3 regions of the Niabella agricola genome follow, and region 2 is predicted to be linked to each of the others. Evidence: riboswitches for the same ligand, from Rfam matches in the RefSeq annotation. Region 2 holds a riboswitch; each other region holds the start of a gene.
What was found. A riboswitch is a leader RNA that binds a small molecule or an ion and turns the genes downstream of it on or off. The one in region 2 is predicted to bind S-adenosylmethionine.
Positions count from the first base shown of each region.

Region 1: linked by a shared signal. The riboswitch ahead of LL912_RS09935 (trans-sulfuration enzyme family protein) and the one ahead of LL912_RS16870 (SusC/RagA family TonB-linked outer membrane protein) in region 2 are both predicted to bind S-adenosylmethionine.
Region 3: linked by a shared signal. The riboswitch ahead of LL912_RS09260 (O-acetylhomoserine aminocarboxypropyltransferase/cysteine synthase family protein) and the one ahead of LL912_RS16870 (SusC/RagA family TonB-linked outer membrane protein) in region 2 are both predicted to bind S-adenosylmethionine.

Region 1 covers NZ_JAJHIZ010000003.1:1,057,422-1,067,644, reverse strand. Annotated here, with positions in the region: gene LL912_RS09945 (DinB family protein) at 1-352, opposite strand, end outside; gene LL912_RS09940 (aldo/keto reductase) at 549-1,526, shown strand; gene LL912_RS09935 (trans-sulfuration enzyme family protein) at 1,552-2,721, opposite strand; SAM riboswitch class I at 2,864-2,966, opposite strand; gene LL912_RS09930 (SusC/RagA family TonB-linked outer membrane protein) at 3,607-6,876, shown strand; gene LL912_RS09925 (RagB/SusD family nutrient uptake outer membrane protein) at 6,899-8,662, shown strand; gene LL912_RS09920 (DMT family transporter) at 8,663-9,664, opposite strand; gene LL912_RS09915 (ABC transporter substrate-binding protein) at 9,950-10,223, opposite strand, start outside.
Region 2 covers NZ_JAJHIZ010000003.1:2,726,900-2,737,122, forward strand. Annotated here, with positions in the region: gene LL912_RS16860 (peroxiredoxin family protein) at 98-1,348, opposite strand; gene LL912_RS16865 (SusD/RagB family nutrient-binding outer membrane lipoprotein) at 1,491-2,933, opposite strand; gene LL912_RS16870 (SusC/RagA family TonB-linked outer membrane protein) at 2,944-6,117, opposite strand; SAM riboswitch class I at 6,411-6,514, opposite strand; gene LL912_RS16875 (DUF3472 domain-containing protein) at 6,915-8,192, opposite strand; gene LL912_RS16880 (bifunctional GNAT family N-acetyltransferase/carbon-nitrogen hydrolase family protein) at 8,444-9,967, shown strand; gene LL912_RS16885 (peptidylprolyl isomerase) at 10,105-10,223, shown strand, end outside.
Region 3 covers NZ_JAJHIZ010000003.1:917,020-927,242, reverse strand. Annotated here, with positions in the region: gene tsaD (tRNA (adenosine(37)-N6)-threonylcarbamoyltransferase complex transferase subunit TsaD) at 1-141, shown strand, start outside; gene LL912_RS09270 (homoserine dehydrogenase) at 216-1,472, opposite strand; gene LL912_RS09265 (homoserine O-acetyltransferase family protein) at 1,478-2,518, opposite strand; gene LL912_RS09260 (O-acetylhomoserine aminocarboxypropyltransferase/cysteine synthase family protein) at 2,585-3,898, opposite strand; SAM riboswitch class I at 4,205-4,312, opposite strand; gene pckA (phosphoenolpyruvate carboxykinase (ATP)) at 4,601-6,205, shown strand; gene LL912_RS09250 (arylsulfatase) at 6,626-8,122, opposite strand; gene LL912_RS09245 (RNA polymerase sigma factor) at 8,534-9,052, shown strand; gene LL912_RS09240 (FecR family protein) at 9,101-10,174, shown strand.

The sequences.
Region 1 (10,223 bases), 1.7 Mb from region 2:
CCGCCACCAGCTCATCCAGCAGGGATTCAAGGGTTCTTTCGCCGGCATTGGAATTGTTGGCAAAGAGGTTCTCATCAAATGATTGGGCCGGAGTGCTGTCCTTCCGGGCGAAACGCAATGCCCGGTAAATAAACACCCGCTCGGTATCGGCAATATGTAAAAGGAGTTGCTTGATCGTCCACTTGCCGGGTGCGTATACCTGGTCGCCCAGACTGTTGATCTTTTCTTTATCCAGCTGGTAAACATCAAGAATGCTTTTTTGAATAGCGGGTACAATTTCCAGTTCTTCCGGTACCTGGTTAATGTAACGGTCGAAATACGCCGGCATGGGATGAATGGCTGATTTATTCATGTTATTACTGGTTTAAATCGAATGTAGTTACAAATATAACCTAATAAGATGGTTTCAGCGGATAACTGCAACAAGCGCATAAAGATAGTTCAGTCATGAAAGGGTTGGCTGATCGGGCAAAAAGATGATTCAACCTTTCCAGGACAGATCCGAACAATTCTCCCTATCGGCCTGTTTTAGTTATTAAAACCAGCGTATGAACAAGAGAGTACTGGGACGTACAGATTTGCAGATTGCACCAGTTGTATTTGGTGGAAACGTTTTTGGATGGACCATAGACGAACGCACTTCATTCCAACTGCTGGATCATTTCGTAGATGAAGGGTTTAATATGATTGATACGGCCAATCAATACTCCTATTGGGCACCCGGCAATAAAGGTGGCGAATCAGAAACGATCATTGGTAACTGGCTGAAGAAAACCGGCAAAAGAAATGCTGTGTTGATTGCTACAAAGGTAGGAGGAAGCATGACGGGTCAGCCGCAACCGGATACCTCAAAAGCATATATTCTGAAACAGGTAGAACTTTCATTAAAGCGATTGCAGACAGATACCATCGATCTTTACCAAACGCATTTTGATAATGAGGATGTTCCGGTAGAAGAGACACTGGAGGCTTATGCGCAACTGATTAAAGAAGGAAAAGTACGCTGGATCGGCGCCTCCAATTTATCGCCACAGCGCCTGAATGCTTCGCTGAAAGCATCCGCTGGGCTTCAGTTACCGGTTTATCAAACCTTGCAGCCGGAATACAACCTTTATCAGCGGGAACGATATGAAACACAGTATGAGCCTATCGTAAAAGCCCAGGGGTTAGGTGTCATCGCTTATTACGCATTGGCCAGTGGGTTCCTGACAGGAAAGTACCGGAGTGAGGCAGATCTTGCAAAAAGCACCCGGGGAGCCGGCATCAGGAAGATGCTGGATGAACGGGGAAGGAAGATTCTGGCGGCCCTGGATGGGGTATCGGACGCTTACCGTACGTCTCCTGCAGCAGTGGCGCTGGCATGGCTTCTGTCCCGTCCTTCCATTACGGCGCCCATTGTAAGTGCCACCAGTATAGCGCAGATGCTGGGAATGACGGATGCCGTGAGGCTGCAGCTATCAGATGATGCCCTGGCAACACTGAACGCGGCCAGCGCGTATTCACCAACAGACCTGTCAGGCATTTAAGCCTAACAGGTCCTGGCTCAACTTGCTATCGTGCTGCAACGGTAAGTCTTCCGGTTGCAATGCGCAGGGCCTTTTCAAGGTCCCGGACCAGGTCTTCTGCATCTTCCAAACCAACAGAAAGCCGCACCAGGCTATCGGTAACACCCGCGCGGCGACGGATGGCTGCAGGAATGGATTTATGGGTCATTTCACTGGGTAAACAGATCAAACTTTTTACGCCGCCGAGGCTTTCAGCCAGTTGGAAATAGCGGGTAGATTTAACCAGCTGGGTTGCAACACCCGTTTCGTCTACCTTCAGATCGAAGCTTACAACACCGCCAAAATATTGTTGCTGTTGTTGGGCAATGGCATGATTGTGATGGTCCGGAAGCCCGGGATAGTATACATTTTTTACAAGGTCCTGGGTTTGCAGAAATTCGGCGATAGCCTGGGCATTCTTTGAGTGTTGGGCAATGCGCAAAGGAAGTGTTTCTATTCCCCGGATGGCAAGCCAGCTGTCAAAAGGTCCGAGGATGGCACCGGACGCATTTTGAATGAATTTGATCTGATCGTCAAGCTCGTCTGTTTTGGTTACAACGATCCCGGCAATCACATCGCTATGTCCCGCAAGATATTTGGTAGCACTGTGCACTACGATATCGGCTCCCAAGTCCAATGGTTTTTGGGCAGCGGGAGAGGCAAAGGTATTGTCTACACAAAGCAAAATGCCCTGCGTTTTTGCAATGTTGGCAATTGCACGGATATCTGAAATTTTTAATGTGGGATTGGTGGGCGTTTCAATCCAGATCAGCTTTGTTTTTGGAGTGATGGCAGCTGCTACCTTTGTTACGTCGGTGGTGTCTGTGTACCGTACTCCGATACCAAACTTCTGGTATACATGGGTAAACAGGCGGAAGGCGCCGCCGTAAATGTCATCTACTGCCAGGATCTCATCGCCTGCAGCAAGGAGTTTTACAACTGCATCAATGGCTGCCAGGCCGCTGGCAAATGCAAATCCACGGCTGCCGCCTTCCAGTTCGGCGATCAGTTTTTCCAGTGCGGCACGTGTGGGATTATTGGTACGCGAGTAGTCATAACCGCGGTGCATGCCGGGCGCCTCCTGTACAAAGGTGGAAGTTTGATAAATGGGGGTGGAAATGGCGCCGGTCAGTTCATCTGCCGGAATGCTGTGTAAGATCTTTGTTTGCACTTTCATTTTTTTGTTTTTAACGGTGAAGAATGCTCATGAAAATCCATCCGGAAAAACGAAAAGGAATGCCGGGAGCAAAAAAAAATGCACTCCCGACAAGTCAGAAGCGCATTCAACTATTTTACAAATAAATGAAAAGGCTTTTTCTAACTTATCTTTCCACAAGTGTGGTTGAAGGTGGCACCTTCCCGCGTGAGCGGAGGTTGCCAAGACGTCATTGGGTCAAGTCCCTCGGTCTTTCTGGATAAGAATATTTTCAAGAACTGCAGCAAAATTATAGACTATTTATTGAGGCTACCAAATTTTTGACGAGATTTTTTACACTAAAAAATAATCCTCGCAAAAATCAGATCTGTTTGCTGGCTGGATCCGGTTTGTTTCCAGGCACGACGGCCGGCGATTTTAACCGGCGTCAAAAGCAGGTTATAACTTTTCTGCATTCGGGTATAAGCAGCCGTCTTTGTTTGCCATTGTCTTTTCCAATAACGGGCGGGGTGCAACAGGATAGGCTATGGATGGCAATACTCTCGAAGAGATGTTTGTTGATTTTTTTAATAAAGATCCGGATCTATTATAGAAATAATAATCTTTTGTCATTTTTATTTTAAAAAATAAGCAAAAAAATTTTGTTCGTGTATTTTTTTCGATAACATTTGTCTTGCTATTCACTATTTTTTAACGAACCCCCGAACCTTCTATGACCCAAAAAAATCAGACCTGATTCAGCTCCGGTTTTAAGTAAAAAAGAAAAATCTCGAAGTAAAGATGTGCCTGAGAATGTAAAGCGCGTCTGCATATGCAGGCCTGCCATGCTGGATTATTGCTATAACCGGCCTTTTACCTGCCAGAAATGTACCTCAATTTATTAAACTCAAAAAATTACGAGCGCTTATGCAAACAAGACTCAAGAAGTATTTGTTGGGTTTGCCGCTATTGCTATGTTGCCTTTTGTTGAAGGGGAATATCCTGCATGCCGCAAAACCCGTTACCGGTAACCGCATTCCGGTCCCGATTCAGGCATCGCCTGTTGAAGGAAAAGTAACCGACTCTGCCGGCAACCCTGTAGCCGGTGCTACTGTTAAGATCAAAGGGAAGACATCAGCCGTTGCCACAGCTGCCGACGGTTCATTCCGGATCAATACAACTCCTGGCGAGATACTGGAAATATCTGCCATTGGTTTTCAATCACAGGAAATAACGGTAGGTAATGAAACCTCCTTGCAGATCCGACTTTCCGCTGTTGCTGCAGCCCTCGATGAAGTGGTGGTAGTGGGGTATGGTGCGCAAAAACGTTCCAATCTTACAGGAGCCGTTACCAGCATCAGTACCAAAAAATTAACCGATATACCGGCAGCGAATATGTCCAATACGCTTGCAGGCCGCGCTCCGGGTGTAACCGTTACGAATACCTCCGGTCTTTCCGGCGCCAGCTCCAGTATCCGTATCCGGGGCGCTAATGGCGAGCCGCTGTATGTAATTGATGGTGTAATTAAAGGCAAGGCGGAGTTTGATGCGCTGGATCCTAATGAGATCGATCAGTTAAACGTGTTAAAGGATGCGGCAACGGCTTCGATCTATGGTTCGAGAGCAGGTAACGGTGTAATTGTAGTAACGACAAAAAAAGGAACCGCCCAAAAGCCAACCTTGCATTTTCAAACCTCGTATTCAAGATCTACCCCTACAAGAACCTTGCTGAGCGATCGTACCACAGCCATTGATGAACTGATCTATCAGAACCGGGTGGTGCAGTTCAATAATGAGTACAATAAAAAAAATGATCCGCTGCCCAATGGTGAAACGGAGTTTAATTATTTCAGGGATAAGAACTATAATGTAAACGACTGGGTTTGGCGCAATCCGACGGTGCAGAAATATCTGCTGGATGTTTCCGGGGGAAGTGAAAAACTGAATTATTATAACATGGTCAGCTATACCGGTGAAAATGGGTCGTATGAGAACCTCGGGTATAAGAAATTCAATCTTCGTTCAAACATTACCGCAAAAATCACCAACGATATCAAGCTGAACATGAATATTGCTGCGGCACAACAAAACTCAGATAAGTTTTACTGGCCCTTTTCCCCGGACGATGATTATGATGTATCGGATTTTTACCGGGTAACCTTTAACTGGCCCAAGCTCTATCCGTTTTATATCAATGCCGACGGAACTCCGGCCGATCATATTACCGATTACCCTGTACAAACCCCGATGGGCAGCTGGCAGGCCTGGAGCGTGATTGACCAGGTAATGGGCGATCGTTATATCAAAACAAGGAAGCGCCAGTTGAATACCATCGCAACCCTCGATATTAACCTGCACAAGATCACCCGGGGCCTGGCCGCTAAAATTGTGGGTAACTATGAAGCCAATGATTTTCTGCGGAAATGGTATATGACTTTCCAGAAAAACTATGTGTTCATACAGGGCGATCCGAAGAACCGGTTCGTGCCGGGTCCGCCGGATCCCAACAAGGTCAATATTTTTAATTTTAGCCAGCAGGCGCCATTTTTGCGCTATCAGCAGGACAATGGCTGGAAGTATCAGTTCAATGCCTTCCTGACCTATAATCGTAGTTTTGGAAAGCATACGGTGGATGCCCTTGCAGTATTTGAGCAGCGGCAGGATCATTTTTACCGGTCAATTTCTACAGCATATAATCCTATAGCAAATATCGATCAGTTCTTTCCTTATTCTGCAGACCCTGCCGACCGGTTTGCCGATGGGCTGGAAGGACTGGGCGCCGCGCAGTCCTGGATCGGAAGGCTGAATTATAATTATGCCAATCGGTACATTGTAGAAGCATCGCTGCGGTATGATGGCAATAGTGCTTTTGCCAAAGGGCACAAATGGGGCGCATACCCGTCTGTGTCACTGGCCTGGCGGCTTTCGCAGGAATCTTTCTTCAAATACCATGTGGCTTTTTTGAATGAGCTGAAACTAAGAGCCTCTTATGGTACCACAGGAAATGACCTGAATTATTCCAATATCGGCGATCCGCAAACCATTCAGGGATTCCTGTATAAGGAAACCTATCAGAACAGTACACCCTATGTGTTTGGCGACCGCCTGTATAAAACCATCCGCCCCAGCCCGGTACCGGTGCCCGGTCTGACCTGGGCCACAGTGGAGAACAAGAACATCGGTCTGGACTTTGCCACGCTGAACAGCCGGCTTTCCGGGAGACTTGACTTCTTTACCAACCGGATGAAGGACATCCTGGCTTCGCGGGTGGTGGCAATACCGGATGTTTATGGTACTACGCCTGCGCCGGAGAACTATGCAGTCCGTTCTTTCAAAGGCGCGGAGTTTGATGTGCAATGGAATGACCGCGCCGGAAAGGAATGGTCTTATGCCGTATATGCCAATATGGGCTATGCCCGTGACCGCTGGGATGTGCTGGATGAGCCGGTGGCCTACGGACCGGATGGCGTGGAGCATTTCCGCACCCGCATTGGCCAGCCCGAAGACCGTATCTATGGTTTTAAGGCACTGGGTATTATCCGCACGCAGGAGCAACTTGATAAGCTGACGGCGGAAGGCTATAACTATTATGGCCGCAAACCTTATATGGGGGCCATTATCTATGAAGACATAAGAGGCGATGGTTACACGGCCGGTGCCGATGGAAGGATCGATGGGAATGATGTACAATTGCTGAGCAAGAACGGAAAACCCAGGGTCAACTACGGATTTGGTTTCAATGTATCCTGGAAAGGACTTTCGCTGGATGCACATTTTCAGGGGGTAACTTCCTATGATGTGATGATCAGTAACCAGGACGGGCCGGGTATCCGGCAGTGGGGCGGCAACTTCCGCGTATATTATCCCATCTGGGCCAGTGATGTGTGGACCCCCGAAAATCCTGATGCCCGGTATCCGCGCGTGGTGGGGCAGAACTGGCTGGAATCCGGCAGCGATGGCTCCACCTTCTGGATCCGGAACGGCGCTTACATGCGTTTGAAGAACCTGAACATTGGTTACACGCTTCCGGAGCGGTGGATCAGCCACCTGAAACTGGTAAATGCTCAGGTGTTCCTGAACGGCACCAATCTCTTTGCGATTTCGAAGCTCAAGGAGTTCCAGGATCCCGAGCAGAAGAACTATGATTCTTACCCGGTGATGAAAACACTTACCGCTGGTTTGAACCTTACCTTTTAAATGACCTCAAACAGATATTCAAATGAAAAAGCTATGTTTATTTTTATGCATTGTTGCCCTGGGTACCCGCTGTTCCAAGGTGCTGGATATTGAAGATGTGAACAACTATCAGCCGGAACAGGTCTGGAATGATCTGCAACAGGCCAATGCGTTTGTGGCTAATTTATATAATAAATTCGGGAACTGGAATGTGGGTGCAGACCGCAACAGTGAGCAACTCTCCGGTATTACCTTTGGTGAGGACGCTATAACGGTAACCGGCGCCTCTACCGCTAACTGGGATTATGCCAATGTGCGGCTGGCCAACCTGGCGATCCGCGATGTGCAGGCCGGAACACTGAGCCAGGCAGAAAAGGAAAGCATCCTGGCACAAGCGTATTTTATGCGTGCCTATACTTATTTTTCAATGGTGAAAGAATACGGTGGGGTGCCGATCGTAACGATGCCGCTGGACCGTTACCAGGATGATCTGGATCTGCCCCGCAATTCCACAAAAGAATGTTTTGATTTTATTATTGAAGACCTGGATAAGGCCCTCGCACTGCTACCGGCCAAGATTGATGTAACTTCTCCCGACTGGGGGCATATCGACGGGAATTTTGCACAGGCGTTCAAGGCAAAAGTACTGTTGTATAAAGCCTCACCGTTGTTCAATCCGGGCAATCCATGGAACAATGCTTATTGGGCCGGTGCTTATACAGAGAACAAAAAAGCATACGAAAGCCTGAAGAGCCAGGGATACGGACTGATCGAGGATTATGCAAAAATTGCTTTGTCTGAAAAGAATTCGGAGATCGTGTTTCCGGTAATCAATAAGTTTCCCGGTAAAACCGCCAATTGGGATTTTGGTGCACGGCCGGGTTCCTTAAGCAGGGGCAATGCTTCGGCATGTCCTACCTGGGAATTTGTAAAGGAATTCCCCATGAAGGATGGCAAACGTTACAATGATCCCACAGGTGCCTATTACAAAACAGATGCGGCATTTCTTCAGTCTTACTGGAAGAGCCGGGATCCGCGCTTTGAAAAATCCGTTCTCTGGAATGCAAGGACCTTTCCGGTTGCCGGCACACCCAAAGGATATAAGCAGTACACCAGCGTAGGCATCGCTTCGGCCAATGATAATTTCGGGATCAATCCCAACGTTGCGGATAAATCAACCAATAACAATACCTACACCGGTTTTTTTATTCTGAAGAACTGCAACCTGAGCCTTACACAGCCGAATGTGCAGCAGTATGATATCGATTTTGTGCTGATGCGTTTTGCGGAAGTCATGCTGAACTATGCGGAAGCAGCAAACGAAACGGGCCATACTGCAGATGCACTGGTTCTGCTGCGCGAAATCCGGAAACGCGCCGGTATTGAACCGGGAGCGGGAAGCATGTATGGCATTACCGCGGTGTCAAGGGCAGATGTGCGGGAAGCCATTATGAACGAACGGAATATTGAGCTGTGCTTTGAGGGGCATCGCTTCAACGACCTTCGCCGCTGGCGTTTGTTCAGCCTGCTGGATCAGAAAACAAAGAATGGGGTGGAAGCCATTGCCGTCAATGCCAATGGTTCCGAAATGCCCATTCTGCAGGCGCAGCAACAGGCGAGTACGTTCAGCCTGTCCGAAGATAACTTTAAGTATTCCGTAGTACAGGTACCGCAAACAGGCGTACAAAAAAATATCGTTCCGGATAAGTATTATTTTTATCCGATAGCCCAAAGTATCATTAATAAAACCACCAAGCTGGAACAGAATAAAGACTGGGGTGGCTCTTTTGACCCTACTCTGCATTAATCATCCCGCGGACAGGGGCGCAGGCCTGTGAGCCGCGTCCTTGTCCGCGGAATTTTTATCGCCAACAATGGTCGGCGGTGCTGCGTTACGCGCTTTACGGCTCAGCAAAAATACCGTTGCAATAATTAAACCGCTGCCGATCCAGTCTGTAAGACCGAAAGGTACCTGCAGCCACAGAACGGCAATAACCGTTGCAGAAAGCGGCTCGGCCGAAGCCAGCAGACTGGCTTTTTGTCCGCCAATGATCTTTACTGCAGAGAGGTAGGCATAAAAAGGAACCAGCGTTCCCAAAAGGATAACAAACAAGGTATAGCTGTACGTATAACCATCCCAGATACCTTCTGCTTGCCAGGGGGCCTTAATAAACGAAATCGCCACGCCTCCAATCAGCAGGCCCCAGCCAATGACCGTGGCGGAGCTGTATTTTTTTAACAGGGCGACCGGCTGCAGCGTGTAAATGGCCAGCGCTACGGCGGAGGCGATACCCAATACCAGCGCCGTTTTTGAAATGTTCAGGCTGTTGGCCTTGCCATGGGTTACCAGCAAAAAAGTACCGGATACGGCCAGAAGGATTGCAAAACACTCCAGCCGGGTAGGTACTTTTTTGTTTTTAAGAGCCAGGTACCCCGCAATCATCACCGGGCCGGCGTATTGCAGCACCGTAGCGGTGGCCGCATTGGAATGGCGGATGGCAGCAAAATACGTATACTGTACCGCCAGCATGCCGGTAAGGCCAAATACAGACAGCTGAAGCCTGTCTTTTTTTGTTTGCCAGATCTTCCACAGGTCGTTGTTTTTTTTCATGCCGGAAAAGGCAAGCAACAGTACACCGGAGACCAGCATTCGCATAGCCATCAGCCATTCTACGTTGATGTTCCGCTGTTGGAAAAGAAACTGGCTGAAAGTACCGGATATACCCCATAAAGAGGCCCCGGAGAGTGCCAGTAAAATACCTTTGAGCGGGTGATTCTTTTTTAAATGGCTGTAATGCTGTTTTATCATAAATACCAGAGAAATTGAGCGCGCAAATTTAGAAAAGAAGCGGGGCAATATCTTATTAAATTTATCGGGTGTTTTGCAATTTTGTTCCCGTAGCGTTATCAGATCACCGGGGAAGGGATGTTATGCGGGCAGTTGCAGGCAATGTGATGTACGCTTACAAAGAATGGATCCGCCGCCTGTTTTTCACCGGTAAAAATATCCGGCACCGCAATACATTTGTGGTTCTGTACGGGTAATACGGGTATGGAACGGCCACTGTAAGTGTTGATACATCGGTAACCGCTCTTACCGAGGCATCCGTAACCGCCGGAAATACGCCGGCGCTTTGAGCATCCGGCTGCCATACCAGCTGAAGAGTTCTCCATCGGCCAGCAGGATTTTTACATCCGGGTAAAGCTCCTGTAATGCGGCTTTATGCTGCTCTCCGAACGGGTATGGTTCGGAAGCAAGGATGAAGTATTCAGGCGGGTGTGCCTGTAAGGCGTTCAGGTCTGCTACAGGGTACCGGTTGAAGGGGGCATATAAATTGATAAAGCCTGCCTTTTGCATCATATCATTG
Region 2 (10,223 bases):
CGCTCTTTATAAGAACCATTAAGTGGTCCCAATGCCTTAATGCCTCTCATTCCTTAATGGTTACTGCGGGTCTTTATGAAAGAGATTCAGACTGCTTCTAAAGGCCTGGCTCTTTCAGCAGGCCATCAATAAACGCTTCAAATTCCTTTTTGAATTCCTCGTAATGTTTACCGGTGCCCGGCCCGTTAAACCCGGAATGGATCTTTCTTACCACTCCTTTTTTATCAATTACAATGGATGTCGGAAATGCTTTAATGCTTTCCAGCTGGGGCAGGGTTTTTTCCGTACGCTGCTCATCGGAAACTGCCACCCCGGTAACCAGGAAGGGATATTTTACATTGTACCGTTTTTGAAAAGGTACCAGTGCTTTGCGCGATGCTTCAAAATCGCCCGTGCGTTCATAGGCCAGTCCAATGATCTCTACGCCCTTGCTTTTATTGCGGGTATAAAAATCGCTCAGATAAGCCGTTTCATCCATACAATTGGGACACCAGGAACCCAGGATCTGCACAATGACCACTTTATTTTTATACCGGGCGTCGTTAATGGATACCCATCCACCGGAGGTAGAGCGGAACCGGAAGTTCAGCCGGTTTTCCCCTTCCCTTAATTTGGTATACGTATTTTCATCCGGGAGCTGCACCGTATCATTCCGCCGGGCCGTCCAGTTTTGTGAACTTTTTAACCCAGAATATACTGCCGCCCGGCCGATGCTGTCTTTATCATCCAGCAATGCTGTAAAAACAAAGGCATGACCACCATCAAAACCAGATAGGTGCAGCGAATCGCCGTTTACTGATCCCTCCAGGTAGCGGTAATCACCCGAAGGCGTCAGGAAGGTGCCGGTGATCCTACCACCAGGTTCCTGTGCAAATTCGCCGATCGCCTGCTGCGTTTTTCCGTTGACGGAGTTAAAGACTACGGCCCAGCGCCCGCTGATATCCACAGCTGCAGGCCTCTCTAACGGGTACCGCTCCGAAACGTTGTGCAAAGCGTAAAAAGGGATCTCCTCCTTACGCGTACCATAGTTTTTTATATACAGACCTTTCAGGTTGCCGTTCTTTTCTATCTTCAATGCAAAACCCGAAGCAAAAAACGGCATCTGGATCCAGATGGAATCGCCTTTTTGTGTTACATCATCTACCAGTAACCGCTCTCCTGCATTGATCACATACCACACTGGCTTTCCCTTCAGCGTAGCCGATTCAAAATTAAAAATGATCTTTTGTCCGTCTGGCCGCTGCAATACGCCCTGCCAGATGCCGGGTTTTATATGCTGCGCATGACTGCTTACAAACGAACCCAGTAACATCAGTATCAAAAAAAAGTGCCGGTATATTTTCTGCATGATCTTAAAATCTGTTGAAATAAAACAAAATTCTTTAACGCAAAGTTCGCCAGGCCATTGCATTTGCGCGGTGGTTACAGGAGGTGGCCACAGAAATACAAAAGCAACGATTCAGTATTCTTCTGGTCAAACCATATCAACATCAGTTTACATCAAACCACAGCTTTGTCAGCAGGTTGTCTGTTCCCTGGGCAGCTACCGCGGCTTTATAATGATCGCCGTTGAGCGACTGCTCCGTACCCGGGTAAATGAACCGTACCGGGATCTTGCCATCCAGTACTCCTGAGGCGCCCGGTGCCAGTTGCGGATAATCCAAGCGGCGCCATTCGGCAAAAGCTTCCAGTCCCTGGCCATACAATGCGATCCATTTCTGTTCGCCAATTGACTTCTTGAAATTCGCGGGATTGTATGCTACTGATGCCTGATTGAGGTAATTGGTGATCACCGTATTGTCTTTGATCTGGTATTGATTCAGGGATGCGGTAATCGCCTGCCTGTACAGATCTGCTGCATCGCCGGCCAGCAGGCCCCGTGCTACCGCTTCGGCTTTTGCAAACAATACCTCTGCATAGCTTATAATCACCGCGGGATTGGCATCCGACCGGAAAAATGTTAAACCAGGTTTGGATGTTTTGGCAAATCCAAGATTATTGGCATCGCTGTTGGTAAGCCCACTGGGCACCCCTACGTAGTTGGTAACGGAAGGATCGGTGGGTTTGTCTGCAAACACAGCCAGACGTGGATCATTTAATGCATATAATTTGTCGATGATCGTCTCTCCCACCCGGTAGTCATCCCGGGTAGAAAACCAGGCAGCCACCGGGTTTTGCAAGGGTGGCTTATCATACACCTGTTGTGCGATTTCCGCGTTGCTACCGATCAGTAAAGAGGGGTCGGCGGTTACTTCGCTGATTACCTGTTTTGCTTTCTCCGGCTCCCGGTCTGCAATACGCAGCGCAATGCGCAGCCGGAGGGCTCCCGCAAATTTTTTCCAGCTGGCTAAACCGCCGCCGTATAACACATCCCCGGCAACGCTGCCGGCGGCAGGATTCAGTGCGGCCGCGGCCGACTTCAACTCATCCAGCAAACCAAAGTACACCTCTTTTTGTGAATCATAAACCGGCGTAAGGGTCTGTTTGATTTTGCCAGATTCTTTATAGGGAATGGCTCCATATGCATCCGTCAACAGCTGGAATATCCAGGATCGCAGGATGGTAGCAACGGCTTTATAATTGGCATTGGCTTTTTCATCGGGGAGCTGGATAATGGTATTCAGGTTGGTGATCACCTGTGCGTAACCGGTGTTCCAGAGCGCCGTAAAACTGCTGTTGCTAAAAATATAGCGGTCCGGTTCCGTATACTGGATCTTGGCCCAGTGCTGGATGATGAGCAGGCTGGAGTTGAAATTATTATCTGCCCCCCAGTAGGTATCGGCCGCAATTTTTTCGGCCGCGGTCAATAAATAATCCGGCTGCGGATCTTCCACCGCATTGGGGTTCCGGTTAATTTCCGCCAGGTTCTTTTTGCAGGCAGTAAAAGATAGCGTAATAAGAACTACAAATAGTTTGAATATATTTTTATACATGACTGCCATTTTAAAATTTAAGGTTCAGGTTAAATCCGATATTCCGCACGGTAGGAAGCGTCAGGTCTTCCAGTCCCTGTGCGTTGCCGGTGTTAAACGCCACTTCGGGGTCGATATTGGGAACATTTTTATGAATGATCCAGAGGTTACGGCCTACAACGGAAAAAGAAGCACCCTGGAAACCGATTTTATGAACCCACTGCGCCGGCAGGTTATACCCCAGCTTTACTTCCCGCAACTTCACATAAGAAGCATCATATACATATTCCTCTTCAATACTCCGCGACGCCTTATAATACTGGGATGCGGGTATAATGGTGGTATTTTTTTTGCCATCGGTGGTTACTCCGTTAAAGATCATTCCATCGTCATATACGGTTTCCCCGTTGGGTCCGCTGGTGCCGGCCCTGGTGCCATTCTTTTTATCATTGCCGGGATAGTAATAGCTAAGCCCTCCGTGCTCCGCATCCCGGCCCGGCAACGTAAGCGCCAGCACACCCGTGTAGCTGCCGGTGGAGTTCGTTCCGGCAAATAATGAGCCGCCGATGCTGGCATCCACCAAAAAGGAAAGGCTGAAGTTTTTGTAAGAAAAACTGTTGGTGATACCGCCTACCCAATCGGGCGTAAATTTGCCCAACACTTTTTTATTCGGATCTGCCAGCGGAATACCGCTATTGTTCACTACAATATTGCCCTGGGCATCCCGCAGATAGGCATTTCCAAATAAGGTACCATATGGCTTTCCGACAGAAGCCAGCACCTGCACACTCCGGTAGGAGCCCAACACATAATTTTGCAGGCGTTTTTCATAATCCAGGATCAGCACGCGGCTCCGGTTGGCTGCATAATTCAGATCAATATTCCATTGAAAGTTATTGTGCTTTACAGGAATGACACCCAACTGCACTTCGATGCCTTTGTTATTGATCTTACCGGCATTCATCAGTTTTTGGGTATACCCTGTTGCAGCAGTGACATCCACTTTCAGGATCTGGTCAACACTGTTTGAATTGTAAAGACTCAGATCCAGCCGCACGCGGTTGTTGAGCAGCGCAGCTTCCAAACCCACTTCTGAAGCAATGGTGCTTTCCGATTTAAGACCAGGGGCGTAATCAATCCCGGAGGTAACCAACTGAGGACTACTCAAAAACGGCGCATTAAAGTTGAATATATTAACTAATTGATACGGCTCCGCACTGTTTCCCACTTTGGACCATCCTCCCCTGATCTTTAGATAATTAAGTGTCGTTGACCTGATGTCTAACGCATCCGTCAGTACCAGGCTGGCATTTACGGAAGGATAGAAATAGGAAAGGTTTTGTACGGGGAGTGTAGAAGACCAGTCATTACGCAGCGTTAGGTTTACAAAGGCAAAGTTTCGGTATCCTAGTTGTCCTGATGCAAAGGTGCTGTAGATCTTCGATTTTGAATAATAATTTGAAGACACCAGCGGATCTCTTGAATTGGTAAGGGTATACACATTAGGTACAGCCAGGCGGGGGGCCTGCTGAATATTTTCCTCATAAATTTTAGTACGCACATTCCACCCGGCAAAGGCATCCAGGCTGAACAGACTGCTGATGTTTTTATTATAGCGCAGCATGGCTTCCGTGTTATTTTCATTCACCGTAAACGCATCTTCCTCGTAAGAACCGAACGGCGTCCCATTGGTTCCGTAGGCTATTTTAAGCTTACGGCGGTCGTTATAATAATCGGTACCGGTGCGGAAGTTAGCGCTTAAGCCATCGAGGATCGTATAGTTGATGTTTACATTCCCGATGAGCCGGTTGCGACGCTGACTCACGGTATTTTCATAAGCGATCCAGTACGGGTTGCTGTAATAGCTGTTGTTCCAGTTGATGCCGTTCCCTTTTGCATCTTTATAATTCCCCAATTGACCGATATCTACCTGGCGCCCAAACCAGGTAAACTGCAACATGGTGCTGGTAGCCCGCTTACCACCCGCTCCCGGAAGATTGGGCGCGTTGTTTACCACATAGTTGGCATTTACGCCTACTTTCAGTTTGGGCGTTACATTGTAATTGGCGTTAAAGGAAACATTATCTTTTTTTGCCTCGCTATTAGGTACCACGCCCAGCTGCTTTTCATTGTTATAAGAAACCCGGTAGTCGTAGTTATCGCCTGCATTTGCCAGCGCAATACCGTTACTGTACGTAATACCCGTCCGGAAATAATCCCGCACATTGTTAGGATGCGCCACAAAAGGCACCGGCTGACCGTTGGAATAAAACTGCGGGATCAGGCGTCCATCCAGCTTCGGTCCCCAGCTTTCATCCACCCCGTCATTGACACCACCGCCCTTGCCATCTACGTAGCTGAACTTTCCCTCGGATCCCTGTCCGAAAACATTCTGATATTCCGGCAATATCAGCAATTTGGCAATATTCACGTTCGAGTTAATCGTTACTCCCAATCCTTTTTTACTGCGGCCGGTCTTTGTTTTGATCAGGATAACCCCCTGCCCTGCCCGTGATCCGTAAAGTGCCGCCGCATTCGGGCCTTTCAGTACGCTGATGGTTTCAATGTCTTCCGGGTTCAGGTCGGCAATGGCATTGCGAAAATCCCTGGATCCCCCCGCGCCCAGCTGCGAGTTATCTACCGGAACTCCATCTACCACAAACAGCGGCTGGTTATTCCCTGCAATAGAAACCTCTCCCCGTATCACAATCCGCGATGATCCCATATCACCCTGTGTATTGGTAATGCGTACCCCGGCAATCTTTCCGGCCATCGCATTTACGATATTGGTTTCTTTTGCTTCCGAGATGTCCTTTGTCTTCAACTCCTGTGTAGCATATCCCAGGGATTTTTTAGCCTTGGAAACGCCCAATGCCGTTACCACTACTTCATCGAGGGCCGTATTGGAACTTTGCAGCAGTACCAGCAGGTTGCCCTGTATGGTATCTGTATTTACCTGCCGGTTGGCATAGCCTACATAAGAAAAAAGCAATACGCTGCGTGGTCCGGCTTCTATCGAAAAACTACCCTGCTCGTTGGTAAGTACACGCCGGTTGGTTCCAGACACCTCCACTGTTACCCCGGCTAACGGGGTTTCGGACTGAAGCTCCTGAACAGTGCCTGTAATCGTTGTCGATTGCGCAGCACCCGCTAAGGGAAGGAGAACAAACGCTGCATAGATGAGTCTTTTTAGAAATTGGTTCATTGTTACATGCTGTTTTAAAATATTCGGATGGTCATACGGATCCCGTTCGGCTTCCGCCGTTAATTGAAACTATAATGAAAAAGGGATTAAGATCGGCAGCAACAACACGCCATCTTCATCGTAAGAAGCTGGAGGGTTTGTATGTTGCGACAGTTCATCTGCCGGCAATTGAAAGACGCCTGGTTATAACCCGACGATTGCATTTTTGTGTTCATGTTCAAAAATTGCCGTTTAAAAAATTTGTTATGGAAAGAAAATCGTGAATAGAGACAATGCAGGGAGCATTGACGATTCACTTATCTTTCCGCCTTCTGGCGGATGGATGTAGCACCAATCCTTCTAAAGGCGGTTGCTAAGACGTCCCAGGGCCATCTCCCTCAGTCTTTCTTGATAAGTTGTCTGTTAAGACAGGGCAAAGGTAATTGCTAAAATATTATTGGCAAAATAAATTTCTACAAAACAAGTAGACTATTAAATCATGAGAATTGAAGGTTTCGTTTATCCGGCACGTACTATAAAACAAATTCAATGAGATTACCGCCGCGCTGCGGCTGAAATGCCTGTCCCTGCTCCTGGTTACAGGGATTTGCGGTGCGCTGCGGCAGGAACGCCGTTTACTGCTTTCAGCTACAGCAGGCATCGGCGCGCCGCGCCTTTATTAATTTATTGTCATTCTGGACAGGTAAAAAAGCGTTTGTATCAAATGACTTCCACTTGTGTTGCCGCGGCGGGCCGCATAACAATACGCTATAAAGCAACTTTTGATACCAACTCCAGATAAAAAGATAAACCCTGCTCTATGGCAATGCATTCAAATTAACCTGGGGTGCTTTACCCGTGGGCTGACGTTCCACCATGGTATCGTAAGGCACATAGTCATTAAAGAACCCACAGTTGCGCAGGTAAAATTGTTGTCCCTTCACACCTCCTGCGTAATCTTTGCGATACCCCACGCGCGCCGTATTATCGGCTGTAAAGCGTGCTTTGGTGAGCTCATGCCAATTGCCCTTTGTATCCCGCACCCATTGGTTACCGAAGAATACGTTCCGCTCCAGGTCGCCCTGGTTGGGATTAAAGTTTTCGAGGAAAGAATGCGGCCGCTTCAGATAAGTGGCCAGCTTGGGACGCCGGAAGCTGGCCACCAGCAGCCAGGTATTTTTTGCACCATCGTAAAAATATGCCGTATAAACCGTATGGCTGTCCCCATCCGGCAACACATGCAACAGGAACTTATAGGTGGTAGCAGCTTTCCAGTTATACCGCAGGATGCTCTGACCACCTGCTCCTTCGTTGCCAAATTCGCCGGAATAAACGCCTTCGCCTTTTTTTAGCATCTTGATCTTATGATCTTCAGGAATTTGCTTCGGATCATCCGTATTGTACGGACTCCAAACGGAAAACAGGATGCGCCGCTCAGTGGCGGAGTTCACCTGCATGCCAAAATAACCCTCACCAAAACCATTGGCCATAAAATAAGAACCGATCAGATCATTGCCTTCCGGCACCGTTACTTCATTATAAAACCATTCGGCATCCACATCCTTTGGCAACTGGTACCCCATATGTACGGAGGGGCCCCTCCTCCCCCAATGAAAGAAGCTGCCTTCATTATTCTTGGTATAACTGGCCTTATCCGTAAGTGCAGAACCCTCCAGCTTTAACGCAGTTACATCCGGAAAACAGCAGCCTTCTTTTTTTACCCCTTTCACTACAATGAGCACATAGCCGCTGTCATTTATATTCCATTCGCCAATATAAAAAGAACGGCCTTCGGCTTTCAGGATTGCCTTACGGGTCTGTTTAAATACAGATACCGCAACTTCAGGCATTCCGGTCACCGCCCCCGTCTCCAGCCATACCTTCAAGGTTCCGGGCTGTGTAACCCGTATATAGGTTGTAAAGCCATCATTGATCTTTGTCCAGTTGGTTACCCCGTTGTTATGGATCCGCACGCCCTCTTCGGTCCTTTGCAGCGCCCAGGCATTACCCCCTGCAGGAACGGTTACAGACTGGGCATTGATCACAGAAGAAAAAAGCAGGAACCCTGCAAACAATCCTTTAACGGAACGTTTCATAAAGCGTAAATTTTTGTGTATATGCGAATATATCCCTTAACCCCGTGATCTGGCTGCTCAACCGATTGCATTCATATGGAAAAATACCCCCGCTCCGTTTTGCCGGATGGCTTGCTGCTGATGTGCTGATTATAATAGCGCCCTAATCCGGGCGTAATCGGCGGCCCTAAAAAAACTTTTGATTCTTAATACAAGCACTGCGGCTACTCACACAATATCCCGGCCGGATTATTTATGTTAAATTTGTTTCTATGACAGACCCGATCAATATCGAAATAAAAACACTTGAAAAGGACCAGTATGATGCGCTTAAGGAAACCATGATCGCCTGCTACCCCAGCATGCCGGAAAGCTACTGGCAGCGGGCGCAAATCAACCGGTTGATCAACCTGTTTCCCGAAGGCCAGGTAGTAATCTATATAAACGGCGTAATGGCAGCTTGTGCGCTTTCGATTATCGTAGACGAAAAAAAAGTGAACAACCGGCACAATTATAAAAGCATTACCGGCAATTATTCCTTTAATTCGCATGATTCCGAAGGGGAAATCCTATATGGCATTGACGTTTTCATTAAACCGCAGTTCCGTGGTATGCGCCTGGGACGGCGGTTGTACGATTACCGGAAAGAACTGGCCGAACGCCTGAACCTGAAAGGGATTGTATTTGGCGGCCGGATACCCGGGTATCATAAGTATGCCCGGGAAATGACGCCCAGCGCGTATATCCAAAAGGTAAAACAGAAAGAGCTGCATGACCCGGTGCTGGACTTTCAGCTCGCCAACGATTTTCACCCGGTACGTATTATCAAAAATTACCTGCATGGCGACGTACAGTCTAATGAATATGGCGTGTTACTGAAATGGGATAATATTTATTATGAAGACCGGAGCGAGCAGGCCTTCCCGCTCAAACGCGTGGTGCGCCTGGGGCTGGTGCAATGGCAGATGCGGCTTTATAAGAACCTGGAAGAAATGATGACCCAGGTCGAATACTTTGTGGACACGGTTTCCGGCTACCGTTGCGATTTTGCCGTGTTTCCCGAATTCTTTAATGCGCCCCTGATGGCCGAATACAACCACCTTTCCGCCGCCGACGCCGTAAAAGAGGTTTCCAAATATACCGCCGTTATACGCGACCGGTTTGCGGCCCTGGCCGTAAGCTACAATATCAATATTGTAACGGGGAGCATGCCGGAGGTGGTAGATGGCCGCCTTTACAATGTAGGGTACCTCTGTCAGCGCGACGGATCCGTAGACAAATATGAAAAAATTCATGTTACACCCGATGAGGAGCGCGTTTGGGGCATGGTGGGCGGCAGCCAGGTAAAAGCCTTTGATACCGATTGTGGTAAAGTAGGCATCCTGGTTTGTTACGACTCCGAGTTTCCCGAACTCAGCCGCCTGCTGGCAGACGAGGGAATGGACATCCTGTTCGTGCCTTTTCTTACTGATACCCAAAACGCTTATTTCCGGGTGCGGCATTGTGCGCAGGCCCGGGCCATTGAAAATGAATGCTATGTAGCCATTGCCGGCAATGTGGGCAACCTGCCCCAGGTACAGAATATGGACATCCAGTATGCACAATCGATGATCCTTACGCCCTGCGATTTTTCTTTTCCGTCTAATGGTATTGAAGCGGAAGCTACCCCCAATACGGAAATGGTGGTGATCGGTGATGTGGACATTGACCTGTTACGACATCTCCATAAATTCGGAAGCGTTAAAAACCTGGCAGACCGCCGGAAAGATGTATATGAAGTGGTTCGGAAGGTTTGAAAAAGCCTGGTTATTGCCTCATTTTCAACCCTTGAAATGTCCTGTTTTCGGGCTATTTCCACCCTTTTTTCCACAGTTTGTTGATATCTTTAAAAACGCTATTTTTGCCAACCTTTTAATTAACTATATTATTTAACATGTCAGTAATACAGAACATTCAGGACAAGTATGGCAAGGTGATGGCTGTGATCATTGGGCTTGCATTGGTCATATTTGTAGTGATGCTTGCTTTTGAGAACGGCGGAAGCCTGTTTAC
Region 3 (10,223 bases), 1.8 Mb from region 2:
CAGAAAGGCTGGAATACCTTTATTCCCGATTTTCAGTATTGCACCGACAATGCCGGTATGATCGCCATCACCGGGTACTATAAATACCTGGTGCATGATTTTGCAGATCTGTCGGTGCCCTCTATGGCGCGGGGATTTTAGTTCAGCGTTCCTGGTTCAATGTTTAGACCAAACCTGAACTTTGAACCAGGAACTTGAAACCAGGAACCTGGAACTTATAGCAGCCCTGCCAGCTCCAGGCTTTTCTTCTTTAACTTCCGTTCCTCGATATCTTCAATAATGCCATCGGCTTCCACAATTAAGGAAGTGCTGTTCTCTTTCCACCAGGAATTTTGTTTTAATTTCTGTAATGCAATTACGCCGGATAAATATTTGCGGCTCTCCTGGGCATGCCATTCCTCGATCCATTCGAAGTCTTCTTTGGGAATATTCGCCAGGTCGGTGAAGCTTACAAATACTTTGAGGTAAATGGCATCGTTGAGTTGATGCGGCTTGTGATGGTAGAGTTTTTTATACTCGTAGCGGTATTCATAACGCAGGGCAGAGATATCGCTGAGTACTGCAGAAGCGGTAGGAAAGCTGCCTGCACCTTTACCATAAAAGAACTGCTGATCTGCAAACCCGCTTTCGATGACCACACCGTTGTACTCATTTTTTACAAAGGACAGCGGACTGTCGGTATTTACAAACTGGGGCAGTACATAAGCGCCCACGCCGCCGTTGATCAGTTTTTTAGCTTGTGCTACCAGCTTGATCTGCTGTCCGCGTGCCTTGGCTACCGCTGCGTCGGTTTTGGCAATATTCTGAATGCCGTTAAACAGGATATGATCCGGGTGCGCCACAATTCCATAGGCATGAAGCAGCAGGATGGTCCATTTATTGAGGGCATCGTATCCTTCTACATCCAGGGTGGGATCGCTTTCTGCAAAGCCCAGCTGTTGCGCCAGGAGCAACGCGTCTTTAAACGCCAGGTTCTCTTCAAAGATCTTGGTAAGTATAAAGTTGGTGCTTCCGTTTACGATGGCACGGATACTGTGTAAAAGATCATTGTCGTAATATTCCTCCAGGTTCCGGATAACGGGTATGGAGGCGCAGGCAGAGGATTCGTACAACAGGGACCTCCCGGTTTTTTGTTGCAGCTGCAGCAACGCCGGCAGGTTTTCCGCGATCATTTTTTTGGAAGAGCTAACTACGTCCTTTCCATTTTTTAATGCAGTGCTTACAATTTCAAAGCCGGCAACAGCGTCGTCGATCACCTCTACGATCAGGTTGATGGAGGTGTCGTTTAACAGCTCATTGCGGTCGGTTGTAAACAGGTCTTCCGGAGCATTTCTTTTTTTTCCGGGATGCTTGATGCAGACTTTTTTGATCGAGGCTTTCAAAGAAGGCGTTTGCTGCAATACCTTATACAATCCTTCTCCTACAACACCAAAGCCAAATAGCCCGATCACTAATTCTCTATGTTCGCCCATTATTTTTATTTTATCGCCACGCTCTTGGCATGACGGGTTGTGAATTTTTTTATTGCCTCTGATATCTGGTCAAATTCCAGCAGGAATCCGTCGTGCCCGTAGTCGGAGCGGATCAGTTTCTCAATCGCTCCGGGAATATGTTCGGCTAAAAATTCCTGTTCTTCCGGGGGAAATAACAGATCGCCTTCCAGGGCCAGCGCCAGGGTTTTTGCCTTAATGGTTTCCAGTGCCTTAATCACGCCGCCACGGCCGCGGCCCAGGTTATGGCTGTCCATACTTTTACTAAGGGCATAATAGCTGAACGCATTGAACCGTGCTGCTAGCTTGGTGCCCTGGTAGCGCTGGTAACTTTCACTCCGGAAAGCTTCCAGTTGTTCATCAGAATGTTCGGATTGCGTTTTATTATAGGCCGTAGCATTACGATAGGAAAGCAGGGCAATACCCCGTGCTACTTCCATGCCTTTCAATCCTGCTTCCGGATTTTTCGTTTGCCAGGTTTGATCGGCTTCAATGGCAAACCGCTGGGAAGCGTTAAAGGCTTTCCCCCAGGGCGAATGTACCGCGTTGGTGGCCAGCGGAACGATGTATTCAAAGAGCTCAGGGTCCAGTACCGCCCATTCCAGGAGTTGTTGACCACCGGTGCTGCCGCCAATACCGATCTTGATTTTTTGAATGCCCAGCTCTTTTTGTAACAGCTGGTAGGCGCGTGCCATGTCGCGGATCGTGAAGAACGGAAAGTCATGATAGTACGGCTCTCCGGTTGCCGGGTTCAGATCCAGCGGACTGCTGCTTCCGTAACAGCTGCCCGGCATATTTACGCAAATAATAAAATCCTTTGCGGGATCAAAAGCCCTTCCTGCACCAATCATTTCGGGCCACCATTCATGCGGGTTGCTGTTGGCCGTCAGCGCATGAAAAATCCATACAATATTGGATTGTTCTTCATTGATGCTGCCATAGGTTGTATACGCCAGCCGCAGGTTCTGAAAGCGGACACCGCTTTCCAATACAAAGGGAGCTGAATATGTAAATACGTGTTGTTGCATTCTTTTTGAAAGACCTGCAAGATGTTCACCGATCTGAATAAGGGGAAATCTTGCAGGTCTTGTTTTTTACTTGTTAAAAACAGCCGCAAAAGCCTGCTCAAAATCTGCTTTAATGTCTTCGATATGCTCAATACCAAGGCTGATGCGGATCAGGTTGTCTAATACACCGGCACTGGCTCTTTCGGCTTCACTGAGCTGCTCGTGTGTGGTAGAGGCGGGATGAATGGCCAGTGTTTTGGAATCGCCCACGTTTGCCAGGTGGCTTACCAGCTTCAGGTTATTGATAAAGGACCTTCCGTTTTCAATTCCGCCTTTGATGCCAAATTGCAACACACCGCCAAAGCCGTTAGTAAGATATTTTTTGGCCAGGTTGTGATAAGGACTACTTTCCAGACCCGGGTACCATACAAACTCAACTTTATCGTGCTGTTCCAGCCATTCTGCAAGAGCAAGGGCATTGTCTACTGTGCGTTGTACACGCAGGGAAAGCGTTTCCAGGCCCTGAAGCAGCAGGAAAGAATTGAAAGGGCTCAACGCAGGTCCGAAATCGCGGAGGCCTTCTACCCGGGCGCGGATGGCAAAAGCGATATTGGGCAGTCCCAGCGGGTTGCCTTCTCCAAATACCTGCCAGAAATTAAGCCCATGATAACCTTCCGACGGCTCGGAAAACTGCGGGAATTTACCGTTCCCCCAATTATAATTGCCTCCGTCTACAATGATGCCGCCGATGCTGTTGCCGTGCCCGCCGATCCATTTGGTGGCTGCTTCCACTACAATGTTCGCGCCATGCTTAAGAGGTTGGAACAGGTAACCGCCGGCACCGAAGGTATTGTCTACGATCAGCGGCAGATCATATTCTTTTGCCAGTGCGGCAAATTTTTCAAAGTCGGGCACATTCAGCCGCGGGTTACCCAGCGTTTCAATATAGATGGCTTTTGTTTTATCGTCGATCAGCGGACGGAAGCTGTCTATATTGTCATCAGCCGCAAACCGTACGTCAATACCCAGCCGTTTAAAAGAAACTTTAAACTGGTTAAATGTGCCCCCGTATAAGAAAGGAGAAGTGACAAAATTTTCGCCGGCCTGCAACAGGTTGGTGATGGCCAGGAATTGTGCGGCCTGCCCGGATGAGGTAGCCAGCGCAGCAACGCCTCCTTCCAGTGCGGCAACCCGCTGCTCAAATACATCGGTGGTCGGATTCATGATCCGTGTATAGATATTGCCAAATTCCTTTAAACCAAAAAGATTGGCAGCATGATCTGCATTTTTAAAAACATAAGAAGTAGTCTGGTAAATCGGTACGGCACGGCTTCCGGTTGTAGGATCCGGTTGCTGGCCGGCATGCACTTGCAAGGTGTCGAAATGTAGTTGGTTACTCATAAAAAATGATGCATTTAATAAAGTGAAGAATGATGTTGAAATATGTAAGGGTCGTTAAAGAACACCTGTTGGGGTATAAGGTAGAAGGTATGCCGGCTAGGGCATACAGCAGATGCAGCAACACATTACGGGCGTAATGTACAAAATAGGATATGTTGCGTTTTGTTTCATGCAGACTACGAATTTAGTAGAGTTTTGTTTCATATTCAAAAAAATTACAGGCAGCAGTTCGCCGTTGCATAAAAAAAGCCCACCCGGATAAACCAGATGAGCTGTTCTATTAAGTTTTTTAATATGCTACGATCCGACTTATCTTCCTCCCGTTTTGCGGGAGCTGGAATTGGCACCTTGTTATCCTCATAACAGGTTGCCAAGGCTTCACAGGGCCAAACCCTCTGCCTTTCTTGATAAGGTTTCCCGCCGGGGCGGGAAAATAAAAAGAACTATAAATAACCTTTACCAGGCCGGCGCAAAGGTAGGAAACAAAAAGGAAAGAAAAAAGCCCAGGATCAATCCCGGGCTAAGAAATTGTATTTCAGACAGAAATGCAAACAATTGTTAGCTTAATAATTAAATGTTGAAAATTATTCTTTATTTATTCGTTGTTTGTTTTAAAATATCTAATTGTTGATCTTTAAAATATATTTTTTTTAGATTTTTTCAAATTATATTTTTGCTGTTTCAACAAAGTTTCAACGCAATATGCTTACAAAGCCATTCGAAATCCCCGGAAAACAGCTCAAGGCAGCGGGGTTAAACCTAAACAACCAGATCCATTACCAGTTGTCCCCTGATGAGCTGGTAGATGATGCGCTTATGAATCACCAGGGGAGGCTGAATGATACCGGGGCCCTGGTTATTTCTACCGGCAGGTTCACCGGACGTTCGCCCCGCGACAAATTTGTTGTGAAAGATGCTGTAACAGCAGCAACCATCGATTGGGGAAATTTTAATAACCCGATCGAGGAATTCTATTTCGACCGGATCCTGGAAGACGTGCGCAATTATTTAAACAGCCGCAAAGAGTTGTGGGTAAGAGATGCCTATGCCTGTGCCGCACCGGAATACCGGCTGAATATCCGGGTCGTAAACGAGCTGCCCTGGATGAACCTGTTCGCGCACCATCTTTTTTTACGACCTTCTGAAGAGGAGCTGGAGCATTTTGAGCCGGACTGGCATATTCTGTCCGCGCCTTCCCTGGAGCTGGATCCGGTACGTTGCGGCACCCGGCAGGGCAACACTACTGTTGTAAGCTTTAAACATAAAATGATCCTGATTGCCGGCAGTGCCTATACTGGCGAAATCAAAAAAGGGGTTTTTTCAATATTGAATTACCTGCTGCCGCAAACCCGCGGCGTGCTTAGTATGCATTGTGCCGCCAACAAGGGAAAGAAGGGTGATACAGCCCTGTTCTTCGGATTGAGCGGTACGGGAAAAACAACCCTGAGTACGGACCCGGACCGGAAACTGATCGGCGATGATGAGCATGGCTGGGATGATAACGGTGTGTTTAACTTTGAAGGAGGCTGCTATGCAAAGTGTATCGGACTTTCTGCGGAAAAGGAGCCGGAAATCTATCGTGCAGTAAGAAAAGGGGCGCTTGTTGAAAATGTTAGCTTTTTCCCGGGTACCAACCGGATCAATTTTGATGATGCTTCGGTTACTGAAAATACAAGGGTAGCCTATCCCATCGATTTTGTGGAGAACAGTGTTCCGGAAGGAACCGGTGGCATTCCCAGGAATCTATTCTTTTTAACCTGTGATGCTTATGGAGTGCTGCCGCCCATTGCCCGGCTCTCGCGCGAGCAGGCGCTGTATTATTTTATCAGCGGCTACACTGCAAAAGTAGCGGGCACTGAAACCGGGGTTACGGAACCCAAAGCTACTTTCAGTGCCTGCTTCGGTGCCCCCTTTCTGCCGCTGCATCCTGCGCGTTATGCAACGATGCTGGGCGACCGCATTGCCCAGCACGGTGTAAAAGTATGGATGGTGAATACCGGCTGGACGGGTGGCGCTTATGGCACCGGAAGCCGGATGAAACTTGCAGACTCCCGGGCAATGATCCGGGCTGCGCTGAACGGAAGCCTGGATAATGTCATTTATCACAAAGATCCTGTTTTCGGCCTGATGATACCGGGTACCTGCCCCGGTGTGGATCCGAACGTATTAAACCCGAGCCAGACGTGGCAGCACCCGGAGGCCTATGATGCCCAGGCGCAGAACCTGGCAGCACAGTTTATAAAGAACTTTGAAAGCTACGAAACTATAGTTGCAGCAGCAGTAACGGCGGCCGGACCGAAACGTTGATAGAAAGCTAGTGTTTGTTTTATGAAGGAGCCACTGGTAACAGTGGCTTTTTTTATGGCACCGTTTTTACAGGCATATAATTGTTCGGCGCTTTCTTAGCGATAGCTAACCGCAACCAACGCAGCGCGATAACGATGCTGCCACCGGTTTTCATTGGGATCGTTGCGGTGCTTGTTGGTAAAAACGAACCGCAAAGATCGCAAGGATGTTCGCGAAGTGTGCTATGTGTTTTTGAGCGATGATTAATCCGGCTTTCTTTGCGATCGTTGCTGTAAAAAACAAACCACGAAAATACGCGAGGATTTTCGCAAAGTAGCGAAGGAGGTTGTAACGATGCTCGCTCCGGTTCTCATTGCGTTCTTTGCGGATGCTTTGCAACCGTTGCGGTAAAGAACAAACCACAAGAAATACAAAAAAACTTCAGCGTTTCTGCGCCTCTGCGGCCTTCTCAAATTTCGGGTCTATAAATTCCCATTCTTTTATATGCGGATGCTGATGCTCTTTTGTTGCAATGGCCTGCATCTGTTGGATAATGCCGGGGTGCCGAGTGGCAATATCATCTGTTTCACGCAAATCTGTTTCCAGGTTGTAAAGCTGCCAGGATGCCCCTTTGTCTTTCTGTACACCGGTACGTATGCCTTTCCATTTTCCAATCCGGATTGCCACCTGACCTCCCTTTTCAGGATATTCAAAATAAAGATAGGGGTGTTGTTGCTGGGTTCCTTTGCCCAATAGCTCCGGTAGCAGCGAAAGGCCGTTAACGGCATAGGGCAACCGTTGCCGGATAAGCTCGGCAAATGTGGGCATCATATCATATTGCACGGAAAGCAGGGCACTGGTTTTGCCCGCAGGAATCTTGCCCGGCCAGCGGGCGATAAAGGGCTCCCTGAAGCCGCCTTCATAAACATCCATTTTCAAACCGCGTAGTCCCTGTACGCTGTTAAAAAAAGCGGCGTCAACCCCGCCGTTAAAAGTAGCTCCGTTATCGCTGGAGAACAGGATCAGGGTATTTTGATCCAGTCCCAGCTTTTTGATCTCATTCATAATGAGGCCTACCTGGTCGTCGAGACAGGTAATCATGCCGGCATAGGTGGATAGCGGGTATTTAGATGCTGCATAGCCATTTTGCCCATAGTAGGGCTTTTCATCAAACTGTCCCTTGTACATATTGATGTATTTTTCCGGTACCTGCAGTGAGACATGCGGAATGGTGTAGGGCAGGTAAAGAAAGAAAGGTTGTTGCCGGTGTGTACGGATAAACCCCAGTGCTTTCTCCGTCATCTTATCAATGGAATACACATTGCCTTTGAAATAATCAAAGTCGCTATCGGTGGCGGTTTGCGGGTTGAGCTGCCGGTGTACCCAGATGTTGGGGTTGTTCAGCGTGTCCCATGTATGGTTTTCCCAAAGATGTGTGGGATAGTAATTGTGCGCCTGTTTCTGATCGAGGTATCCATAAAAATAATCGAAGCCCTGCAATAATGGGTGCCCCGTGGTATGTACAGATCCCAAGCCCCATTTTCCGATGGCTGCTGTTGCATACCCCGCATTCTTAAAAAGATGTCCCAGGGTGAAACTGCCTTCGGGCAGCGGCATCTGGCCGCCTTCCAAACTGTCCGGGAAGCCTCCCAGTTCATAGTTGCCTCTTATGTAGGAATGTCCCCCATTTTTTCCGGTCAGCAGCATACAACGTGCCGGTGCGCATACCGGTGTGCCGGAGTAGTGTTGGATAAACCGCATGCCCTCGGCGGCCATCTGATCCAGGTGTGGCGTTTTGATTTTTTGTTGACCGTAGCAACCCAATTCCCCGTAGCCCATATCATCGGCATAAATGTAAATGACATTGGGTTTTTGTTGGGCAGTGATGGTAGTAACATATACAAACAGCCCGGTCATAATGAGCAGTATTTTTTTCACAATGATCTGTATTTTACTGGCAGGAGCCAGTATGGTTTTGTAATTGTATTTTGAGATCATGCTCCTGAGACCGGCCGGCGGAGATCAGCGGGTTACAAAATGGAACGAGCAGGCACGAAGGTAATGTATTTGTAAAAAGCCGCATGGCTGTTGGTGTTGTTTGTGCAAACGAATGCACACCGGTGCTGATTTTTTCGTACAGTCTTCAATACTCTCAATATTTTAAATTTACTTTGCGCCAGTGTTTGCCAGTGCTGCTTGTTTAAAGAAATTCGTACTTAAGCGCGTCTGCAGGAACCGGGAAAGCCGGGTGGGTGTTGTATATTATATGAAGGAGGGCGTAATGGAAACAGAATGGCGGCTATTGGCTGTCCTTATCGCGGCAGCGCATTTTGTTTGTTGTAAATGTATATGTTGAACCAGGTACAAGATATCAGGGATGGAAACCAAAAAGCGTTCGAGGCGTTCTATGCGCTTTGGTCGGAGCGTGTTTTTTTTCTTTTTCTGAAAAAAACCGGCAACGAGGCCGATGCTGCCGACCTTACCCAACAGACGTTTATTAAGATGTGGCAATACCGCTCCGGACTCTCCGATACCCATTCATTAGAAACCATGCTGTTCCAGAATGCCCGGCTGGTATTTATCGACTGGTTGCGTAAAGAGGCCACGCAACGGAAACGCCGGGCCGTGGCCGAAGCATTTTATACACAATCCCCGGCAGTATTAACGGATCATGAACAGCTGCATCTTGCTATCCGGCGGCTGCCGGCAATGCGCCGTAAAGTGATCCGCTTAAAGCACCTGGAAGGCTATTCCTATAAAGAAATTGCTGTTTTAATGAACCTGTCGGTTAAAACAGTAGATAACCATGTGCGGCAGGCGCTGAAACAATTGCGCAGGATGCTGACCACTGTATTCTTTTTTTTATAATTTTTTTTTTCCGCTAGGGGATTTTTTATTTGCAAACGTTATACATAAATGAAAATGGATAATGCTGTCACAAAGGAGATGGTGGAGCGGTTCTTCGACAATCAATCGGATGAGGCAGAGGCTGAAAAAGTAACGGCATTTCTCAAAGCGCACCCCGAAGTACTGCAGCACTATATTCCGGATGCGGCATTCCGCCAGATGCCGGAAACACAGCAGCTGGAGGAGCCGTGGAAAGCAGCAATGTGGAAGGCTGTAGCACAGGGGATCAACAAGAAGAAAAAAACGCGCTATTTACAAAAGATGCTGGCAGCGGCAGCCGTGCTGGCACTGGTTTTGGCAGGATATGCGTTGTTAAATTTCCTGGGTGGCGGCAAGCGGGGAATCCGCCATACGGAACCTGCATTTACGGTTGTTGAAAATCCTTCCGGAAAAGAAACGGCGCTGCAATTACCCGATGGATCTGTGCTGCGGTTGCAACCCGGCAGCCGGGTAGAGTATGCGGGCACATTTAAGGAGCAGCGGCAATTGTGCTTAACAGGAACAGCTTATTTCAAAGTAGCGAAAGATTCACTGCATCCTTTTCTTGTAGAGGCAAACGGCATACGTGTGCGGGCACTGGGTACCGAGTTTTGGGTACAGGAAAACCGGGAGCAGGCAACGATACAGGTAGATCTGACGGAAGGAAAAATAGCGGTGCGCGATCTGGATCATGCGGCCATACTGGAGCCCGTGATCCTGGTGCCGGGGGAAGGCGTGCTGGTAGACCGCAGGAATGGCGTGGCCCGGGTTATACGGCCCGCCCGGAAGGATGCCGCCGGGATGGCGGCTCATAAAGCAACCCCAGCGGCCCGCGGGCAGTTAACATCCGCGCATGGAGCGGTAGTGTGGGGAAATAAGGCCTATTCGTTTAACCGCGAAACATTGCGCCGGGTATTCGACCGGATCGAACAACGGTACCACGTAACGATTGTATTAAAAACAAAGGAGATCGGAGATTACCTGTTTACAGGAACGATCATGTATAGCGATTCGCTGGATGTTTTACTGGAACAACTTTGCCAGTTGAACGGATTGCGGTATCAAAAAAGTGAGAACCAAATTACAATAGAGAAAAACGATTGACCCTGTGGGCATACGGATAACTGCCATTCCTTTACAGGAGCATTCCGTT